DNA from 2 places in the Allobosea sp. RCC_152_1 genome. Region 1 is predicted to be linked to the other one. Evidence: riboswitches for the same ligand, from Rfam matches in the RefSeq annotation. Region 1 holds a riboswitch; the other holds the start of a gene.
The links. Region 1 has a riboswitch for thiamine pyrophosphate ahead of thiC (phosphomethylpyrimidine synthase ThiC). Riboswitches for the same ligand answer to the same signal wherever they lie in the genome.

Region 1 (7,080 bases):
TCATAGACCGCGATGGTGCCGGACGACTTCTTCTCGAGACCATAGGCCAGCGCGGCCGCAGTCGGCTCGTTGATGATGCGCAGGACCTCAAGGCCGGCGATCTTGCCGGCATCCTTGGTCGCCTGGCGCTGGGCGTCGTTGAAATAGGCGGGAACCGTGATGACGGCCTGGGTGACGGGCTGGCCGAGATAGGCCTCCGCCGTTTCCTTCATCTTGGTCAGCGTGAAGGCCGAGATCTGCGACGGCGAATATTCCTTGCCGTCGGCCGAGACCCAGGCGTCGCCGTTCGGGGCCTTGACGATCTTGTAGGGGACCAGCTTGAGATCCTTCTGCGTCATCGGATCGTCGTAGGTCCGACCGATGAGGCGCTTGATCGCAAAGAAGGTGCGCTCCGGATTGGTGACGGCCTGCCGCTTCGCGGGCTGGCCGACAAGGCGTTCGCCGTCATCCGTGATGGCGACGATGGAGGGCGTGGTGCGCGCGCCTTCCGAATTCTCGATGACCTTCGGTGTAGAGCCTTCCATCACTGCGACGCAGCTATTGGTCGTGCCAAGGTCGATACCGATGACTTTACCCATGGATGGGATCCCTTTCGACTGAGCAGATCGCCGACCTGCGACGCGTTCACGCCGCCTGCCGGCCCATGGACCGGCTCGCACCCGCTTCAGCGGCGAACGACCCGGCATTCCACGTTTGACGGTGGTGAAACCGCCCCTTGGGCGCGTATATAGTGAGGGTGTTCCCGCCCTTGCAAGACAGGCGAGCCGATTAAGAATCGGGGATTACACATTCCCGAGTATGCGGCGGGACTTGCCCTAACGTTATCTTTGCGGCGCTTTCCCGGCCGAGTGTGGCCTTTGCGTCCTTGCGCACGCCAAAAGCACGGCTCATTCAAAAGGCCGTTTGGCTTGACATGAACCCGATGAAAGCACGCAAGCGCATCGTCCTCGGCCTCGCAGCGCTGCTTCAGGCAGCCGCCGGCACCGCCGCATGGGCGCAGCCACTGCAACTGCCGGGCGCCCAGCCCTTCAACGCTCCGGGAACCCACCAGGCCGCCCCGCCGGCGGCGGGCGCGCCTGCGGCGCCGCGCCAGCAGAGCCTGCCGGCCCTCAAGATCGCGGGCGAGGAGGCGATCCTCGGCAAGACCCTGCATCTGAACGGCCACCATGGTACCGCCGTCTTCGAGAAGCTCGGCAGCGGCTACGGGCTGAAGCTCAATCTCGACGGCTATCAGGCCGCCAATCTGGTCGAGCCCTGCGCCGTTTCTTTCGGCGATGCGCCCCTTCCCGTCACCCCCCTCGGCAAGCCGGCGGGCCTGCCACGCTACAGGCTGGAGGCGCCGATTTGCCCGATCGTCTTCGACGTGCTCGACGGCGCCCTGCTGGTGACGGAGCCAGCCGCGCCCTGCATCGTCGAAGCCGCGCAATGCCGGATCGATCCGCGCGGGCTCTGGGGGCCGGATCAGGGTGTCGTCGCGAGCCAGGCCAAGGCGATCGAACGTGCGCGCGGCGCGGCCGAGCGCGCACTGCGCGACGGCTACCGGACGCTGACGGCGAAGGCGAACGCGGTCGACCAGCGGACGCTTGCCCGCGAGCAGGCCGGCTTCTCGGGCGAGCGCGAGATGATCTGCCGCGATTTCCAGCGCGAGGGCCAATACGGCTTCTGCGCCGCGCGGGTCACGGAGGGGCGCGCGGCCGAGCTGCGGGCGAGGCTCGGGCTCGGCACCGAGCCGAAGCAGGCGGCCAAGCCGAAACCGCGCCCGGCAGCGCCGAAACCCGCGCCGCTCCCGCTTACGCCCACGCAGTAGCGATTTCCCGGTCCGCGACAGCCGGCGGGTTATTCCGGCCGCCCGAAGGCCGCAACGCGAGCCGCGTCGCGACCTCCGGAGGCTCTGTTCACTCCGCCGCGGGGAGGTAGATGCTGCCGCCCTTGTCGAGGAACTCCTTCGACTTGGCCGCCATGCCTTCATCCGCGAGCGCTTCGAGCGCCTTGCGCTCGTTCTCGCCCATCGCCAGAACCTCGGCGCGCAGATCCTGCGTGATCTTCATCGAGCAGAATTTCGGCCCGCACATCGAGCAGAAATGCGCGACCTTGTGGGCGTCCTTCGGCAAGGTCTCGTCGTGGAACTCGCGCGCCGTGTCGGGGTCGAGCGCCAGGTTGAACTGGTCCTCCCAGCGGAAGTCGAAACGGGCGCGGGAGACCGCGTCGTCCCGGATCTTCGCGGCCGGATGGCCCTTGGCGAGGTCGGCGGCATGGGCCGCGATGCGATAGGTGATGACGCCGGTCTTGACGTCGTCGCGGTTCGGCAGGCCCAGATGCTCCTTCGGCGTGACGTAGCAGAGCATGGCGCAGCCATACCAACCGATCATCGCAGCCCCGATGCCCGAGGTGATGTGGTCGTAGCCCGGCGCGATGTCGGTGGTCAGCGGTCCGAGCGTATAGAAGGGCGCCTCGCCGCATTCGCGCAGCTGCTTGTCCATGTTCTCCTTGATCTTGTGCATCGGCACATGGCCGGGGCCCTCGATCATCACCTGGCAGCCCTTCTTCCAGGCGACCTGGGTCAGCTCGCCCAGCGTCTCCAGCTCGGCGAACTGGGCGCGGTCATTGGCGTCGGCGATCGAGCCCGGACGCAGGCCATCGCCCAGCGAGAAGGAGACGTCGTATTTGCGCATGATGTCGCAAATCTCGTCGAAGCGCTCGTAGAGGAAGCTCTCCTTGTGATGCGCCAGGCACCAGCGCGCCATGATCGAGCCGCCGCGCGAGACGATGCCGGTAACTCGCGATGCCGTGAGCGGAACATAGGGAAGTCTGACGCCGGCATGGATGGTGAAGTAGTCGACGCCCTGCTCGGCCTGCTCGATGAGGGTGTCCTTGAACACCTCCCAGTCGAGCTTGATCGGATCGCCGCCGACCTTCTCCAGCGCCTGATAGATCGGCACCGTGCCGATCGGCACCGGTGAATTGCGCAGGATCCAGGAGCGGATGTTGTGGATGTTGCGGCCGGTGGAGAGGTCCATCACCGTATCGGCGCCCCAGCGGATCGCCCAGACCAGCTTCTCGACCTCCTCGGCCGCGCCGGAGGTGACGGCCGAGTTGCCGATATTGGCGTTGATCTTGACCAGGAAATTGCGGCCGATCGCCATCGGCTCGAGCTCGGGGTGGTTGATGTTGGCCGGGATGATGGCGCGGCCGCGGGCGATCTCCTCGCGGACGAATTCGGGCGTGACGAATTCCGGCACGCTGGCGCCGAAGCTCTCGCCATCGGCATGACGCTCGCGCGCGCCTTCGAGCATCGCGGCGCGGCCGAGATTCTCGCGATGGGCGACATAGATCATCTCGGGCGTGATGATGCCGGCCTTGGCGAATTCGTACTGCGTCGCCATCTGGCCGGGCTTCGCCTCGAGGATCGGGCGCTCAGCCGGGCAGGCCGGAACCAGCTGCGCTTCGCTGATATGGCCGTTATCGGCGGCGGTGACCGCGCGCCCGGCGACCCGCTCGAAGCCGCGGGCGTCGAGCCAGGCACGACGCGGCTGGGGCAGGCCCGCATCGAGGTCGATCTTCGCGTCGGTCTCGGTAAAGGGGCCGGACGGGTCGTAGATCCGCACCGGCGGTTCGGCGTCCGTGGTGAGCTGCACCTCACGGAACGGCACCCGGATCGAGCCATCCTCGGGTGTCGGCACATAGATCTTGCGCGAGCCGATGATTGGCCCCGTGGTCACGCTTTGCGGCGCGGTCTTGACGCTGTTCTTCTGCGGCTTGGTATGGGCGTTCATGCGGGATCTCCTCCTTGGTCCAAGGTTCAGGAGATCCGGGTTTGGAAGCGGTCCAGTCGCTGTCTGCGGATAAGGTACGGCCCGACCCGCGTTCCAGTCCCTCCGCCGGTATGACCCGGATCAGGTTCGACGGGTTCGGCCTCATCAGCCATCTCAGCCCTTGCGAGCACCCCTCGGAACGATTCCAAGGGTAGGGCTTCGACCGGGGAGACGCAACCGGCAAAGGAAAGCCGGCACGCAGGGGCCGGCATGCAAAAAACGTCAGGCCGTGCGATCGACCTGCAGGCCCTGGCCTGCGGGGAGGACGGCCTTCGCCTGCTCAGCGCCCTGCTCGAGCATGGCGACGACGCCGCGCTCGGCCTCGGCATTCTGCCGCAGCATCTCGGTGCCGAGGGCCTGCTGCGTCGAGGCTGACTGCATCGAGACGAGGCTTTGGGCGATGGCGGCAACGTCACTCATGCGGCGATGCTTAGGCCGCAAGCGTTGAACAATCCTGAACGCCTCTCAGGGCGCGATGATCGAAGGCACGCCGCGCGGCATCGGCAGATCGCGATTGGCCTCCTGCGCCGCGCGTCCGTCCTGCGCCACGCGCCCGTATTGATGGAACAGCCCTCGCTCCTCGGACCGCAAGCGGGAAACCTCCCCCGGTTGCGGGGCGATCGGCACGCCGGGCGCCCGCTGCTTGACCGCAGGGCCGGGCGACGAGGTGCTCTGGGCCTGCGCGGCCGGCGCCAGAAGCGATCCGGCCAGAAGCAGGCATGCCAGCATCAAGGAGAGCTTCTTCATGGCTTCATCTCCCTTCGGACTACTCCTCCGGAACATAGAACTGGCGAAACGAAGCGGCGGTTCCTTGCTTCCGACGAAGAGCGGGGCTGCACAAAGTGCAGCCCCGCTCTGTGCGATAGCGGCGTTTCGACGCCGCGCCGGTCAGCGACTCTGGCCCGTCAGCAGCGGCGTGATGCGCCTAAGCGTGACGCGCCGGTTCTCGCGCGAGGCAGCTTGCGTCTGCACCTTCAGATACTGCTCGCCATAGCCCTGGGTCGTCAGGTTCTCGGGCGGGATCTGGAAGTCGCGCGTCAGGATCTCGGCGACGGACTGGGCCCGGCGGTCGGAGAGCGAGAGGTTGTCGATGTCGGAACCCACGGCATCGGTATGGCCCTCGACGAGGAAGACCTCGTTCGGCGAGCCCTGCAGCACACGCCGCACCGAATCCGCGATCACCGCGAGGCGCTGCGCCTGGTCGGCCGTGACCTGCCAGGAGCCCGTCTCGAAGTTGATCGTGTCGATATCGACGCTGCGCATGCGGGCACGCAGGTCGGGCGAGTAGCGGACCTCGTCCAGCGTGTAGCGACGCGGGATCGCGGCGATCGGCGGGGCCATGATCGTTTCGTAGATCAGGCTCTCATCGGCCTGGTCCGCATTGACGATATAGCGCTCGCGCGGGATCGGCAGCGGCGGCGGGGGCAGCACCACGACATCGTCCGCAAAGCGCCCCGGACGGTCCCGCAGCGTGTTGTCGATGATGATCACCTCGCGATCGTCGCGGCCGATGCGGCTGCGGCGGATCAGCCGGCCCTCCTCGTCGGTGACGGTGACGATGCGCGTTCCGTCGGGCCGCTCGAAGACGGTGCGCGTCTCGCCGTCGCGGCGCTCGGCGCGGCCCTGCCAGCCGAGATCCCGGAAGCGCTGGTCCTCGTCGCGGCGGATGATGGCGCGGCCGTCATCGTCGCGGATGATGGTGCGGCCGGGTTCACGGATGATGGTGAGGTCACCTTCGCGCTGCTCCTGCCGTTCCCTGCGGATGTCGTCGAAGCGCTCGGCGCCCTGGGTCGCCATGATGCCACCGATGACGCCGGCGCCCAGGCCGATCGCCCCGGCGACGCCGGGCGAAATGCCGCCGCGACGCCCCTCACGCTGGGGCGGCTGACCGGGAAGTTGGCCGGGAAGACCTGCCGGCGGCTGACCCTGCACGGCGCCGGGCGCAGGCGGGGCGACACCGGGACGGCCGGGCACGGCGGCACCGGGCGCAGCTCCGGGCGGCACGGCCGGGTTCGGCTGGCCCTGAACCGGGGCCGCAGCAGGAGGAACCGCACCCGGTTGAGCCGGGGTCGAGGGCTGGCCGGGAACGGCGGGCGGATTCGGCGGCACGGGCCGCTGATCGGGCCGGGCGCCGGGCTGGGTTGCGCCGGGCGTAGCGGCGTTCGGCTGTGTCGGCGCTCCCAGAGGCGGCAGGGGACGCTGCGTCGGCTGCGCGCCGGGTTGCGGCGCAGGCGCAATCGCGCCGGGGGCAGCCGGACGCTGATCCGGCCTGAGGCCGGGCTGGGGCGCGCCCGGCGTCGCCGCGTTGGGCTGGGCCGGAGCCGTCGGCGCGGGCGGAGGCACGGGCCGCTGCACGGGTGCTCCCGGCGGCGGCAGGGGGCGCTGTGACGGCTGCGCGCCGGGTTGCGGCGCAGGCGCAATCGCACCGGGCGCAGCCGGGCGCTGATCTGGCCTGAGGCCGGGCTGGGGCGCACCGGGCGAAGCCGCGTTGGGCTGGGCCGGAGCCGTCGGTGCCGCGGGAGGCACGGGTCGCTGGGTCGGCTGAGCGCCGGGCTGCGGCGCAGGCGGAACGGCCGGACGCTGCACCGGGGGCACGCCGGGCTGTGCTGCCGGCGGCGGCACGGGCGCAGGCCGCGACGGCGCAGGCGCGGCAGGCGGCGCGAGGCGTTCCTGAGGAGCCGGCGCGGCGCTCGGCGGCGCCGGGCGCTCGGGCCGGGGCTGCAGGGCCGGCGGCGCAGGCCGTGGCTGGCTCTGCGGCGGAGGCGGCGGGGCGGTCCGCTCGGCCGGTGCCGGCGCGGAAGGCATGGGCGGGCGGGGCGCTGCGGGCGCGCGCTCGCCAGGAGGTTGTCCCGGCTGTCCCGGGCGGCCGGGCTGGCCGGGTTGACCGCCGGCTCCGGCACGCCCCGGCTGGCCGCCGGCTCCTGGATGCCCCGGCTGACCGGGCTGGCCTCCTCCGGGACCGGGCTGGCGCTCACGCTGGCCGCGGCCACGATCGTCGTCGCCTCCCGGCGCCTGGGCGAGCTGGACGCCCAACGGCGCGAAGGCCTGCCCCGCCTGGGAGAGGATAAGGGCCGGCAGGACCGTTCCGACCAGCAGCAAGCGTTTCGTGCGCATCGCGATTCCCGTCATTCGTTCAACCTGCGCGGTATCAGGGCCCTTGCGGCCTGAACCGGCGATGAAGCGAAAACGGCGGGAATCGGGCAGCGGTTCCACCGCCCGAGCGGGTCAGATGCCGGCCTCGTCCTTCACATAGGCCGCGATCTCGGCA
Region 2 (7,080 bases), on a different contig from region 1:
GCTGGCGCATCTGCCGGACGCCGAGCGCGAAGCGGTGATCCGCTTCAACATGCCCCGCCTGCTCGACCGCGGCTTCATCGACGAGCCGGCGCTGCGCTGCGCGATCGAGGCCGCAAGGGCGCAAGGCTGGGTCAATCTCAACACCGGCCTCATCCCCGGCATGGCCGGCGTCGCCGTGCCGGTCTTCGATGCGCAGCGGCGCGTCGTCGCCGCGCTGAGCGTCGGCACGCTGGCCGAGCGGCTGCGCGAAGACCGGCTGCCCAGCGTCGTCGCCATCCTGCGGGGCGAGGCCGACGAGCTCGGCGCCAAGCTCAACCCCTTCGACGTGACCCTGCGCTATCCCTCGCGCAGCCTGAGCACGGTGGCGGGCTGATCGGCTCCGGCTCCGAGCGCAGCCGCCATGCCGCTTTCAGGCTTGCATCGCGGCAGCGGAAGCGGGATGTCGGGGGCGACATTCCTTGCCACGGTGCTCCGCCATGACCGAAACCAAGCCCGCACCCCGCATCGCCATAACCTATTGCTCGATGTGCAACTGGATGCTGCGCTCGGCCTGGCTCGGCCAGGAGCTACTCTCGACCTTCGGGCAGGATCTCGGCGAGGTCGCGCTGATCCCGCGCACCGGCGGCATCTTCCAGATCACCTATGACGGCGAGCTGATCTGGGACCGCAAGACCGATGGCGGCTTCCCCGATTCCAAGGTGCTGAAGCAGCGCGTCCGCGACCGGCTCGACCCCGAGCGCAGCCTCGGCCATGTCGACGGACATGCGATGTCGGCGGACGCCGAGAGCTGAGGCTCGCCTTTCGCCAGCGACATCCCTGGTGGTCATCCCGGGCGAAGCGAAGACCCGGGATCCATGCCGGAACGCTTCCCGACAGGTTCAGGCATGGATCCCGAATCGGCGCGGCTTCGCCGCTTGTCCGGGATTACGGCGTTCAGGAAGCGGGAGAAAGGCGCCCGCGCGTCGCCGCGACCCACGCCTTCAGCCGCTCCTCGGGATCGGCATTGAGCGTGATGTCCGTCACCGCCGCGACGATGTCGGCGCCAGCCTCGAAGACGCCCGGGGCCCGCTCCAGCGAGATGCCGCCAATGCCGACCAATGGCAGGGCGCCGATGCGGCGCTTCCATTCGCCAAGACGCTCCAGCCCCTGCGGGCCGAAACGCATCTGCTTCAGGATCGTCGGATAGACCGGCCCGAGCGCGACATAGTCCGGCTGCATATCCAGCGCACGCTCGAGTTCCGCCTCGTCATGGCTGCTGACGCCGAGCTTCAGGCCGGCTTTCCGGATCGCGCCGAGATCGGCGGTGTCGAGGTCTTCCTGTCCAAGATGCAGCCAGTCGCAACCTTCCCCGATCGCGAGCTTCCAGTAATCGTTGACGACGAGCACGCAGCCGGCCTCGGCGCAGAGCCGCTTCGCGCGGGCGATCTCGCGGGCGACCTCCGGCTCCGGCCGGTCCTTCACGCGCAGCTGCACCAGCTTCATGCCGAGCGGCAGCATCCGCGCGATCCAGTCGGCGCTGTCGAAGATCGGGTAGAACGGATCGAGCTTCATGCGGAATACGTCTTTCAGGCCAGGAAGGCTTTGCCCATGACGGGGGTGGAGGGAGCGGCCATGTCGCGCGCCTCGATCGGCTGCGCGCCGAAGGCGAGCCGGCCGGCACGGATGGCCAGCGCGAAGGCTTCCGCCATCGCGGCGGGATCGCCGGCCTTGGCGACGGCGGTGTTGAGCAGGATGCCGTCATAGCCCATCTCGATCGCCTGCGCGGCGTGGGACGGCAGGCCGATGCCGGCATCGACGACGAGCGGGATGTCCGGGAAATGCTGGCGCATGGTGCGCAAGCCATAAGGGTTGTTGAGGCCCCGGCCGGAGCCGATCGGCGCGCCCCAGGGCATCAGCACCTCGCAGCCGGCATCGAGCAGGCGGCCACCGACGACGATGTCCTCGGTCGTGTAGGGAAAGACCTTGAAGCCGTCATCGGAAAGGATGCGGGCCGCCTCGACCAGGGCGATCACGTCCGGCTGGAGCGTGTCGTCCTCGCCGATGACCTCGAGCTTGATCCAGTCCGTGCCGAAGACCTCGCGCGCCATCTGGGCCGTCGTCACGGCCTCCTTCACCGAGTGACAGCCGGCGGTGTTGGGCAGCACCTTGACGCCGAGCTCGCGGATCAATGTCCAGAACGCCTGCCCTGCCCCACCGCCGGCCGATTCCCGGCGCAGCGAGACGGTGACCACCTCGGCGCCCGAACGCCTGACCGCCTCGGCCAGGATGGCGGGCGACGGATATTGCGCCGTGCCGAGGAAAAGCGGATTTTGCGGCTCGAAACCGTAGAAGGACGCCATCTCAACCTCCCTGCATCGGCGCGACGACCTCGATGCGGTCGCCGTCGTTGAGTGCGGTCTCGGCGCGCTTGCGGGCCGGGACGAATTCGCCGTTCACAGCGGTGGCGACGATCCGGCCGGCATAGCCGAGCTCGGCCAGCGCCTCGGCCAGCGTCTTGCCCGCGATGTCCTGGGGCGCGCCGTTAAGCAGCAAGGTCATGCAGCATCTCCGGTCGGGATTGCGGGTTCAATACGGCATCGGCCGCCATCCGCGCCATGGCGGGGCTGAGCAGGAAGCCGTGGCGATAGAGCCCGTTGACATGGATCACCCGGCCCCGGCGCGTCAGCCGCGGCAGGTTGTCGGGAAAGGCCGGGCGGGCATCGGTGCCGATCTCGACGATCTCGGCCTCGCCGAAGGCCGGATGCAGCGCATAGGCCGCGCCGAGCAGTTCGAGCATGGAGCGGGCCGAGATGCGCCGGCGCGCGCCGCTCTCGATCATGGTCGCGCCGACCATGAAATGCCCCTCGGCGCGCGGCACGATGTAGAGCGGAATGCGCGGGTGCAGCAGCCGGACCGGACGCGACAGCGCAATCTCGTCGCTCTTCAGGATCAGCATCTCGCCCTTGACGCCGCGCAGATCGGGCAGGACGTCGCGGGCCGCAAGCCCGCGGCAATCGAGCACGATATCGGCGTCGAGCTCGGCCGGCTCGACCGGGCTCTCGAAATGGATCGTCCCGCCTTGCGCGAGAATCTTGTCGCCCAGGGCCTTGATCGCCCGGCGCGGATCGAGATGCGCCTCCGCTGCGAAGAACAGCCCGCGCCCGAAGCGCCCGACGAGATCGGGCTCCAGCCGCGCGATCGCCTCGCCGTCGATCTCCTCGAAATGGCTGGTGCGCTGGCCGAAGCGGCGCAGCTCCGAACGATCCCGGCTCGGCGCGACGACGAGCGTGCCCTGTCGCGCGACCTCACCCGTATGCCGCTCCCACCAGCCGGCCGCCTCCTGCCCGAGCCGCACCACCGGCTCCTCGGCGCTCTCGCCCTCGCACCAGGGCGCCAGCATGCCGCCGGCATACCAGGAGCAGGCCTCGGCGCCGATGCGCGGACCGCGCTCATGGATGACGACGGCCGCGCCCCTGTCGAGCAACTCGACGGCGCAGGCGAGGCCGACGACGCCGGCGCCGACGATCGCGACGGTGGTCTGGCTTGGCCGATGCGGCAACTGTGCCATGCGCTTCCCATGCTCCCGGGGAGGCAACGGCCGGAGGCGCGATGCAGAGAACTGCGAGCCGAGGACCGTTCCCTTCGCCGGCATTACCCGGATCAGGTACGATGGGTTGGCGTGAGCCACGCCTCTCAGCCTCTCGGCACCCCAACGGACGCGCTCAATCTAGTGAGCTGGGCCCCAGAGAGCAAGGCGAGCCGATGCATACCGGCCTTTCCGGGAGATCGCCCGGCTTGACGTCTCCCTTACCAAGGGAGTGCTTCCGTCGCTCCTGCGCAGCCATATCCCCTCCCGTGTGAAGGGAGTGATCGCCCGCCCCTGTCGACCAGGAGAATTATCCTTGGTGCAAAGTGGCCGGCGAGGCTTGTCAAACGGCGTCACGATCGGGCATAGAGCCTTGCGCTGGAGACGTGGCCGAGAGGCTGAAGGCACTCGTTTGCTAAATGAGCATACCCCACAAGGGTATCGAGGGTTCGAATCCCTCCGTCTCCGCCACTCCTACCCCGTTGATTAGTAAAGACAGTTCTAAGCGCTGCCGAGCACGATAGACGGCGGCCTACACATGGCAGGCTGCCTCTGGCAGCGCGGAGCCCGATTCTGGTTCCAGATCGCCATTCCGATCTCCGAGGGGCGTTCGGGAGCACTCCTGTTCGGGTGCCCCTGCCCTGTGACGATCATCGGGACGCGTCGCGTTATGCCCGCCGACTCGCCGGTATCGCCGAGAGCTGGTTCAGGGAGTTGAAGAAGGAGCGCCTCACAGGGTTGCCGTCATCTCCGGCTGGAGGCCGCCGACTTCTTCGCACGGCCCGGACGCAGACCTTCCTGATGTCAGCAAGGGTGGTTTGTGTTGAAGAAGTCGGTGTTGCTGTGGGCTTGAGGTTCTGTTTCCGTCGTCCTTGCGGAGGGCGGCGTGATGATGGGCGAGCGGACGGTTGCGCAGGAGGCACTGTTCTACGAGTTCAACCTTGAGCGGCATGTCCCGGCCAGCCGATGCAGCGGCCCCATGGCGCGAGAGACCCGACCTTCAGACGCCTCAAACCCGACGGGTGGTCAATTCAGTCTCCACCGGACACCGCAAACACCTCATATCTTCGATATCGGCGGTGCGTCGGACCAAGTCGGCGCCTTGAGACTTCGCTTCACCCGGTGATTCTCGCCTGCGACGGACTGCCCGGTCGGTGATTTGCCCACGAGGTAGTTCTTCTGCCATTTCTGCTCCACCGTAAGGGGGTCGCCGAGACCGATAGCAGCGTTGAATCTAACCCGCTCGCTGTTCCAGGATTTATATTCCCGGTGCAGGGCTGGATCCTCGGTAATGGGTCGAATTACCGGCTGTACGCTCTCGATGGTGACAGCTGGCACCATGGTGACGAAGCAGAACGGCTCATCCTTTTCGAAATGCACTGTGCCAGGCCGGGTGAATTTCCAGTTCATGGTAAAGCTGAAGGGTAGCCAGCCGGTCTCCACCAGCCCGTCGAGCGGGTGGATGCCGTCTTTGATGCGGTTGGGCGAGCCGCGGACCGACATCATCCAATCCGGATCTGTCCTGAACAGGTAGCCCGGATGGAAACTCAGGATGCCGTGTCCGAAGAACACCCCGGCTTGGTGCAAATGGGTACCTGGCTCGTGAGGACGAAGGGTGATGTCCTCCTTGCCATTCCAGCCGTTCCAGGTGGCAGAGAAGCCAGCCGGGTTGAGCAACTCCCAACCATTGGCGTTGGCAATTAAAAGCGGCGTGCACCGATTTGCGAAGTGCTCGCTCGTGGCATCCATCCAATCGCGGCCGGTCGGAGCCGCGACGAGCTGTGGTGCCCGATCGATCAACACGTAACAGTCAAGTCTCGGTCCTGTCATCATTGGGCTTTCGGAACGAACTGCGTCATCGGGGACCTCGTTGCCGAGCTCCGGCCCCTTCGAGATCTCAGCCGGAAGGACCGACAGGGCCGACAGGACCGGTAGGGCCTTCAGGGCCGGAAGGGCCTTCAGGGCCGACAGGGCCAGCAGGGCCGACGGGGCCGGAAGGGCCAGCAGGGCCGGAAGGGCCTTCAGGGCCGACAGGGCCAGCAGGGCCGACAGGGCCGACAGGGCCGGAAGGGCCAGCAGGGCCGACAGGGCCGACAGGGCCGGCAGGGCCAGGAGTACCGGCAGTGCCAGGAGCACCGGGAGCGCCAGGAGTACCGGCAGCGCCAGGAGCACCGGGAGCGCCAGGAGCACCGGGAGCGCCAGGAGCACCGGGCTGCCCAGTTGCCGTGTTCTTGCGCGCCCTCGGCAGGTCGCCCGCATCGCGGCCGATATAGGTCGGCATATAGTCTTCGCGATCGCGCCGGATGAGAGTCTTCTCGCCGAGCCACGGCGACACGTCGTTGGTGCCACTGGAGCCGAAATAGACGCGCAAGCCCGCTAGGAAGCTGAACTCGTTTCCGGAGGAACGGCCGAAGCCGCCATCCGACTTCTTGCCATAGGCGGCGTCTGCGAACAGCGAGGCGGCGGTATTGCCGAAATTGGCGAGATACTCCGCGCCACCCACGAGCTGGTTGCGGCCGCTGGTGTAGCGGTGGCCGATGTTCAATTTGAGGTTATCGGTCACGTACCAGGCAAGGCGCACATCATCGAAGAATCTGGTTTTGTCGTTGCTGGCCACCAGGAAGCTATTGCCGACGCCGCTATAATTGTTCCACTCGACGCCCGCGAGGCCCTCCAGAGTGAAGCGGCCGAAATAGAGCTGGCCTTCGATGCCGCCCTTGGCGTTGTACATGCCGGTATTGCCAGCGCCGGAGATATTCGCTCCCCAGCTCCCGGTGCCATACAGATAGCTGCCGTAAAGCCCAAGCGCGCCGACCCCAGGGTCGCGCCAGAACAGATGCGCCGCAGCGCCGCCCAGGGCTGTGTTGGAGGCCATGCCGCCTATGGTGTCGACCTGAAACCCGAAGGCGGAGCCAAGCGGCAATGCGAGCAGGCCACTGATCTCGCCAAATCCGGAACGGCCGTTGTAGCCGCCGCCCGCTTCGAGCCGGACATTGGTGGCGCTGACGGCCTGGGGGCCGGTTCCGCGCTGGGCGCCCGGCATAACGCCGTCGCCTTTCGTGACGAGGTGCCGCGGCTGAGGAGCACCTCTACCGCCAGACGGACCCTTCAGCCGCGAGATTTCGGCATCGGCGGCCTTCAGCTTGATTTCAAGCGACCTCTGCTTGGCCTGAAGCTCGGTGACGAGCCTGAACAATTGCTCATTGGAGACGCCCTGCGCCTGCGCTGGTGTGATCGACCAGACGGCACAGGCAATAGCCAGCGCAGAGCACCCGGCTCGCAAATTCTTCTCGCTACCGGCGATGAGAGCCGTCTTACCCTTGATGCCGTGATCGAGCATGTTCGCCCCCCCCCTGATCGCAGTAGTCACACCGCGACCTCTGCCGGAGCGGAACACATTTCGGGCGTCTGACCAGAGCAGCGACAGTATCTGCTCCTGACTCCTCTTGACGGGATGTCTATTTTAAGCCGTGCGTCGGGCACGGAAAGATTCGCGGCTTTCCGGCTCTTTCAAA

Region 2: another riboswitch for thiamine pyrophosphate. It lies ahead of thiO (glycine oxidase ThiO); the one in region 1 lies ahead of thiC (phosphomethylpyrimidine synthase ThiC).

The regions. Positions count from the first base shown of each region.
Region 1 covers NZ_JBFUPU010000004.1:479,089-486,168, forward strand. The annotation lists gene dnaK (molecular chaperone DnaK) at 1-578, opposite strand, end outside; gene AB6806_RS17025 (hypothetical protein) at 923-1,807, shown strand; gene thiC (phosphomethylpyrimidine synthase ThiC) at 1,896-3,773, opposite strand; TPP riboswitch at 3,853-3,957, opposite strand; gene AB6806_RS17035 (hypothetical protein) at 4,035-4,232, opposite strand; gene AB6806_RS17040 (hypothetical protein) at 4,278-4,559, opposite strand; gene AB6806_RS17045 (OmpA family protein) at 4,701-6,155, opposite strand; gene AB6806_RS17050 (hypothetical protein) at 6,657-6,980, shown strand; gene AB6806_RS17055 (polysaccharide deacetylase family protein) at 7,038-7,080, opposite strand, start outside.
Region 2 covers NZ_JBFUPU010000001.1:700,130-707,209, reverse strand. The annotation lists gene AB6806_RS03280 (IclR family transcriptional regulator) at 1-373, shown strand, start outside; gene AB6806_RS03275 (Rdx family protein) at 477-791, shown strand; gene AB6806_RS03270 (thiamine phosphate synthase) at 934-1,551, opposite strand; gene AB6806_RS03265 (thiazole synthase) at 1,566-2,339, opposite strand; gene thiS (sulfur carrier protein ThiS) at 2,341-2,538, opposite strand; gene thiO (glycine oxidase ThiO) at 2,522-3,547, opposite strand; TPP riboswitch at 3,600-3,701, opposite strand; tRNA gene AB6806_RS03250 (tRNA-Ser) at 3,946-4,036, shown strand; gene AB6806_RS03245 (DUF6065 family protein) at 4,625-5,368, opposite strand; gene AB6806_RS03240 (collagen-like protein) at 5,463-6,905, opposite strand.